2 regions of the Formosa undariae genome follow, and region 1 is predicted to be linked to the other one. Evidence: riboswitches for the same ligand, from Rfam matches in the RefSeq annotation. Region 1 holds a riboswitch; the other holds the start of a gene.
The links. A riboswitch is a leader RNA that binds a small molecule or an ion and turns the genes downstream of it on or off. The one in region 1 is predicted to bind S-adenosylmethionine.
Positions count from the first base shown of each region.

Region 2: linked by a shared signal. The riboswitch ahead of ACFFVB_RS03535 (Na+/H+ antiporter NhaC family protein) and the one ahead of ACFFVB_RS10145 (homocysteine S-methyltransferase family protein) in region 1 are both predicted to bind S-adenosylmethionine.

Region 1 covers NZ_JBHMEZ010000011.1:358,663-362,094, forward strand. Annotated here, with positions in the region: gene ACFFVB_RS10130 (NAD(P)/FAD-dependent oxidoreductase) at 1-51, shown strand, start outside; gene epsC (serine O-acetyltransferase EpsC) at 144-911, shown strand; gene cysM (cysteine synthase CysM) at 904-1,797, shown strand; SAM riboswitch class I at 1,875-1,991, shown strand; gene ACFFVB_RS10145 (homocysteine S-methyltransferase family protein) at 2,042-3,043, shown strand; gene metH (methionine synthase) at 3,069-3,432, shown strand, end outside.
Region 2 covers NZ_JBHMEZ010000003.1:23,221-26,652, forward strand. Annotated here, with positions in the region: gene ACFFVB_RS03530 (DUF302 domain-containing protein) at 1-121, opposite strand, end outside; gene ACFFVB_RS03535 (Na+/H+ antiporter NhaC family protein) at 265-1,569, opposite strand; SAM-I-IV-variant riboswitch at 1,616-1,714, opposite strand; gene ACFFVB_RS03540 (flavodoxin family protein) at 1,917-2,651, opposite strand; gene ACFFVB_RS03545 (DUF6789 family protein) at 2,712-3,119, opposite strand.

The DNA of each region.
Region 1 (3,432 bases):
GATGGAACTCGTAAAGAAGCGCCAAAAGCCGTTGTTCAAGCTATTGTCTAAATTCTGATTTTAAAATTAGTCATTTTGTAAAATAGACTGTAAATTAGTTGAATTAATTCCGACTATTATTTATAATAATAAGGCGTTTTTTTATGATAGAAGATACAAAATTGCAAAATAAACTAGTTTCAAAAATATATAACGTAAGGCTAAAAGACTCCATTGCAACATTTACAAAAAACTTGTTTTATGTAATGTTCGACGATGAGCCAGTAACAGAATTACAGCATTTAGAAAATTTGTTCATAGAAATGAGCAAAAAACTAGAGATTGATAATGCTTTTCAAGTTTGGGAAACGTTCAAATATAATTTACCAAGTATTAGACGCCGTTTAGATTTAGACGCGATTGCGATCGAACAACACGATCCTGCAGCCAAAAGTTTAGAAGAAGTGTACTTGGCTTATCCTGGTTTTTATGCGATTGCTATTTATCGATTAAGTCACGAGTTATCCAACCTTAATGTGCCTGTTATTCCAAGAATGATGAGCGAATATGCTCACGGCATTACGGGTACAGATATTCATCCAGGTGCAGAAATTGGAGATTCATTTTTTATAGATCACGCGACAGGAATTGTAATTGGAGAAACTTCGGTTATTAAAAATAACGTGAAGATTTATCAAGGAGTAACCTTGGGAGGTGTTCAAGTTAAAAAGAGCTTGTCTGCTACAAAACGTCATCCAACGATAGAAGATAATGTTATTATTTATGCCAACGCAACCATTTTAGGAGGCGATGTCGTTATAGGAGCAGATACTATTATTGGAGCGAATGTTTGCGTTACGGTTTCAGTGCCTCAAGGTTCAATTTTAACGTATCAAAAAGAATTTAACATTAGATCGCGTAAGCATGATTAAAACGGAAAGTATTTTAGATTATATAGGAAATACACCTTTAGTCGAGGCTACGCATTTACATAATAATCCTAATGTTAAGTTATTACTGAAATTAGAAGGTAATAACCCAGGTGGAAGCGTAAAAGATAGAGCCGCTTTTAATATGATTAACGAAGCTTTAAAACGTGGTGATATTAAAAAGGGAGATACTTTAGTTGAAGCTACTAGTGGAAATACCGGAATTGCATTAGCATTTATAGCACCTTTATTAGGTGTTAATATGGTGCTTGTAATGCCTGAAAATTCTACTGAAGAACGTATTAAATCTATGCGTGCTTATGGAGCAGAATTAATATTAACCTCTAAGGATGTTGGTATTGAAGGTGCTCGTGATTTAGCTATAGAATTGCGTGATAAAAAAGGTTATTTTATGCTTAATCAGTTTTCAAATCCTGATAATTGGAAAGCACACTATAAAACGACTGGACCGGAAATTTGGGATGCAACGCAGGGCGAAATAACCCATTTTGTATCTGCAATGGGTACAACAGGAACTATTATGGGGATGTCTACCTTTTTAAAGGAGAAAAATAAGAATATTACCATAGTGGGAGCTCAGCCTAAAGACGGTGCTAAAATACCTGGTATTCGTAAATGGCCAGAAGCGTATTTGCCAGAGATTTTCGATAAAACTAAAGTCGACCAAGTGGTTGAGGTTAGTGAAGAAGATGCTAAAACCATGACTCAAAGATTAGCCAAAGAAGAAGGCGTTTTTGCGGGTATGAGTAGTGGTGGTTCTGTTGCAAGCGCCTTAAAAATTATAGAAACTTTAGATTCTGGAGTTGTAGTCGCTATAATTTGCGATCGTGGAGATCGTTATTTATCGTCTACTTTGTTCGAGAATTAGCATAATATTTGCTGCAAAAATGCGGATAATAAAGATATATTACTTTTATTTGTAGCTTAGTTCATAAACATAATAATTCGTTATCACGAAAGGCAGAGGGGATAGACCCGGTGAAGCCTTAGCAACCCTTTACCACACTAAAGAAGGTGCTACATTCTACTCAATGAAACCATTTTCAAAGGGGCAGATAACCCAAGAGAAAACCCTTTCTTTCCTGATGACATACTGATATAAAACATCAAAAATGTCAAATATTTATCAAGCCATACAAGAACGTATTTTAGTGCTAGATGGTGCTATGGGTACTATGTTGCAACGTTATAATTTTTCTGAAGAAGATTTTAGAGGTGAACGCTTCAAAGATTACCCGTCTTCTTTAAAAGGAAATAACGATTTATTGTCGTTAACCCAACCAAAAGCTATTGCAGATATTCATCGTAAATATTTCGAAGCTGGAGCAGATATTGTTGAAACCAATACCTTTTCTGGGACTACAATCGCTATGGCAGATTACGACATGGAAGATTTAGTTTACGAACTTAATTTCGAATCGGCTAGAATTGCAAAACAAGTAGCTGAAGAAATGACGAAAGAGAATCCTGATAAACCAAGATTCGTTGCTGGGAGTATAGGTCCAACAAACCGTACAGCGAGTTTATCTCCAGATGTAGATCGTCCGGAATATCGTGCAGTAACTTTCGAAGAGTTGCGAAAAGCCTATCACCAACAAACCGAAGCTTTGTTAGATGGTGGAGTAGATATGCTTTTGGTTGAAACCATTTTCGATACATTAAATGCAAAAGCAGCTTTATTTGCGATAGATCAAGTACAAGAAGAACGCGGAATTAAAATTCCGATCATGGTTTCTGGAACGATTACAGATGCTTCAGGACGAACATTATCTGGTCAAACTGTAGAAGCGTTTTTGTTATCTATTTCTCATATTCCATTATTAAGTGTTGGATTTAATTGCGCTTTAGGAGCCGACCAATTACAGCCTTATCTACAACGTTTATCTAACGAAACAGATTTTTATACATCTGCGCATCCTAATGCAGGACTGCCAAATGCCTTTGGTGAATACGACCAATCTGCTGAGCAAATGCAAGAACTTATAGAGAGTTATTTAAAAGCAAATATTATTAATATTATTGGTGGTTGTTGTGGTACTACGCCGGAGCATATTAAATTAATTGCAGATGTAGCTACAAAGTATAAACCTAGACAGGCCGTTTTAAACGCTTAGTTGAGAATTGAAAAGAAAAAACAGCATGTCAAAAAGTAACAAACCTAAATATTTAAGCCTTTCTGGATTAGAGCCATTAATCGTGACTCCAGAAAGTAATTTTATAAATGTAGGAGAACGAACCAATGTTACCGGTTCTAGAAAATTCTTACGATTAATTAAAGAAGAGAAGTTCGATGAAGCTTTAGATGTTGCCCGCGATCAAGTTGAAGGTGGTGCGCAAATCATCGATGTGAACATGGACGAAGGCATGTTAGATGGCGCAGAAGCCATGGTGAAATTCTTGAATTTAATTGCATCAGAACCAGATATTGCCCGTGTGCCTATCATGATCGATAGTTCTAAATGGGACATTATTGAAGCTGGTCTTCAAGTGGTTCAAGGGAAAT
Region 2 (3,432 bases), on a different contig from region 1:
TACCAGCGGTTTCTGGCACATCGTTGCTTGGAATTTCGCTATTATTATCGTCATCATCATCGCAGGCCGAAACTAAAAATAATGCGCAACATACAAGTGAGGTGATTTTTAATGTTTTCATGGTGATCTGTTTTATATTAGAGCACAATGTAACACAGGCTATTTTTAGTTCTTACCGCTATCACTTATAATATTGACTTGAAGGCAAAACAGATCTTAAAGCACATGTTAAATTTATAAAAATCACATCATTACAGCACTAATCTATTTCAGTTTTACACCTGGTTTTAGACTAATAAAGACTACCGTACAGACAAATAAAAATAGTAAATACCAAGTATGACTAACCAAGTCTATATAATTTATGCCTTCGTTAGAAAAACTTAAAATCATTAATACTTGTGCACCATAAGGTAATAAACCTTGAGTAATACAGGCAAAAATATCTAAGGTTGAAGCTGTGTCTTTTGGATCCAATTGGTATTCATCGGTAATTGTTTTACTAATCGGTCCAGAAATAATAATAGATACTGTGTTATTTGCAATGGCCATATTTATACTACTTACCAAAGCTGCTATTCCGAATTGTGCCGACTTTTTATTCTTGATGTATTTTTTAATATTGATTAATATATAATCGATACCACCGTTCTTTTCTACCAAAGCGGCAAGTCCACCAGTTAACAAGGATAACAAGAAGATTTCGGTCATGTCGGTAAAACCTTCATAACTAATTTTAGTGGCCTCTAAAAGTGTAAAATCTCCATAAATTATACCTATCAGCCCCGTAGAAAGTGTTCCTATTAATAATGTAACAAAGACATTTACTCCTAAAATAGACAGTAAAATAATTAAAATATAAGGTAGTATTTTTATTATAGAATAGTTGTAAACGACCAATTCGGTATCTTCTGCTTTAAGATCTAAACCTTGGACTATTAGAATAATAAGTGTAATTACAGCTGCAGGTATGGCTAGTTTGATATTCTGCTTAAATTTATCGCTCATTTTGCAGCCTAAAGATTGTGTGGCAGCAATGGTTGTATCTGAAATTACCGATAAGTTATCGCCAAACATACTACCGCCTAATAACGCGCCACATAAAATGGCTAAATCAGCAGTACTTTTATCTGCAAAACTCACTACTATAGGTGCTAAAGCAACGATAGATCCAACTGATGTTCCTGTAGACAACGATAAAAATCCAGCTATAATAAAGACCCCTGCATAAATGTATTGAATGGCAATATAGTCTAACCCCAAATTCACAATGGCATCTACACTTCCTGTGGCATCGGCCACTGCAGCAAATGCTCCAGCCAGCAAATATATAAGACACATGGTTAAAATTTTATCGTCGCCACATCCTTTTAAAAGTGTTTTTATTTTAGAATCGATTGATTGTCGAAACATTAAAAAAGCTACAATAATACCTCCTATTACTGCAATAGGAGAGGGTAATGCATAGAAATCGTTTTGATAAATACCGACCCCTAGAAACGTTAATACGAATGCGAAAAGCGGAATTAATGCTGAAAATTTTGGTGTTCTTTTGGTGATTTTTGCCATCTTATAGTCGTTTTAAAAAGAGCATAGTAGCAAATAAGAAGAAATATGATTTAACATTTGTTCCAAATAATTGGCATATCTATTTAGCACCTTGCTCGTTAATGCAGGTTGCTATCTCTTTTTATGGAGATTCTTGATAATTATTTTAAGCCGGCAAAAGTAGTATATAAATTGATATGAAATTCTTAAAAAAAGTTAATTTTAAATTCAATGCGGTTATCCTAAGAATAATACGGCATCCTAGACGACCTCGTTCGTCTTTCCATTTATAAAAACGACAAGACATAAAAAAAGCTTTAATACTGTCCGCGCCGACAAGATTAAAGCTTTTTTAATTTATTAAAATACTATCTATATTCAGGATTAGAGAAGTTCCATCGGGTACCATCGTCCCAAGCTTCTCTAGAGTTTCCGTAAGCTGGATAGCCGTCTTGTGCTTTCAGCATTTTCGCTAAATGCATTAAGTTATAGCTCATAAAGGTCGTATTTCGATTGGTGAATTCAGAATCGTGACCTACTGGCGGATCGATACTTTCACCTTTCCATTCGGTATCCCCATAACTAGGTCCAGGACCTACGGATCCAATCCAACCAGCATCTGATTGTGGCGGAATGCTATATCCTAAATGTTGTAATGCGTACAACATACCCATCGCGCAATGTTTTACACCGTCTTCATTTCCTGTAATGATACATCCTCCAGCTTTTCCGTAGTATACATATTGACCTTTATCGTTTTGATACCCGCTCATAGCATACAAACGTTCTATTAATTTAGAGGCTACCGAAGAGCGCTCTCCCAACCAAATCGGTGTTCCAATAACGAGTATATCCGCATCGATAATTTTTTTGTAAATGTCTGGCCATTCATCATAATCGTAGCCTTCTACGGTCATATCTGGTTGCACACCTGCCGGAATATCGTAATCTGCTAAACGTATCGTTTCAACAGAAACACCTTCAGATTTCATAATATCAATAGACACATCCATAAGGTTTCTGGTATGACTTAGCGATGGAGATTTCTTTAAAGTACAATTAACAAATACAGCTTTTAAGTTGCTAAAATCTATTTTTTTCATAATTAATCATGTGAAATTAGTATTATATATTGAGTTATTAACAATCAAATTATCAGTCAATTAAAACCCATAGAGTTGATTATTCTTTCCAATTATCTTCGCTATAACTACACCCAATATAATATATGGGACAAACGTGATTAATAAAAGTATTTCGAAAGATGTAGTTATTAAAGACATTCCTAAATATGCTACAATGTTAGCAAGAATACCGTATGCAACTCCTTTAAACCAGAGATTCCGAATGTGTATGTTGTGAGCAAATATAAATCCATATCCCAAACCAAAAAGGATTCCGGCCATGAAATGCGCCACCCAACCAATCACCAACGAAACGCCTATTGCTTCCGATAATAATTCCCAAGGGAAAATCTCAGGCATTCCTAAATTAGGTAGGATTACCATAATAATTGTCATGGCTACTGTACCTAAAAGACCTGCTGCTATATACTTTGGAAATTTATTCATTCACTTTGTTTTTTTAATTCAATCTTTCATATTAACTACCCAAGATTGTATTTGTAATATGACATTATTAACATTCTGTCGATAACATTATACAAGATACAGGATGCATTCAGTTAGAATTGATGCATTCCGTTTTACTATTGCCGTAATCAGGATTTCGACCTATATTTAAAGTATTGTTGGGTTCTGTATAAAGACAAATTTTATAACATATGTAGTTTTATAATAAACTTAAAGGTGTTTAGAGAGTGCTGTGTTGGTTGTTAAAAAAATAAAGGATACGTATGAGCTACTCAATTAAAACCTTTACTTT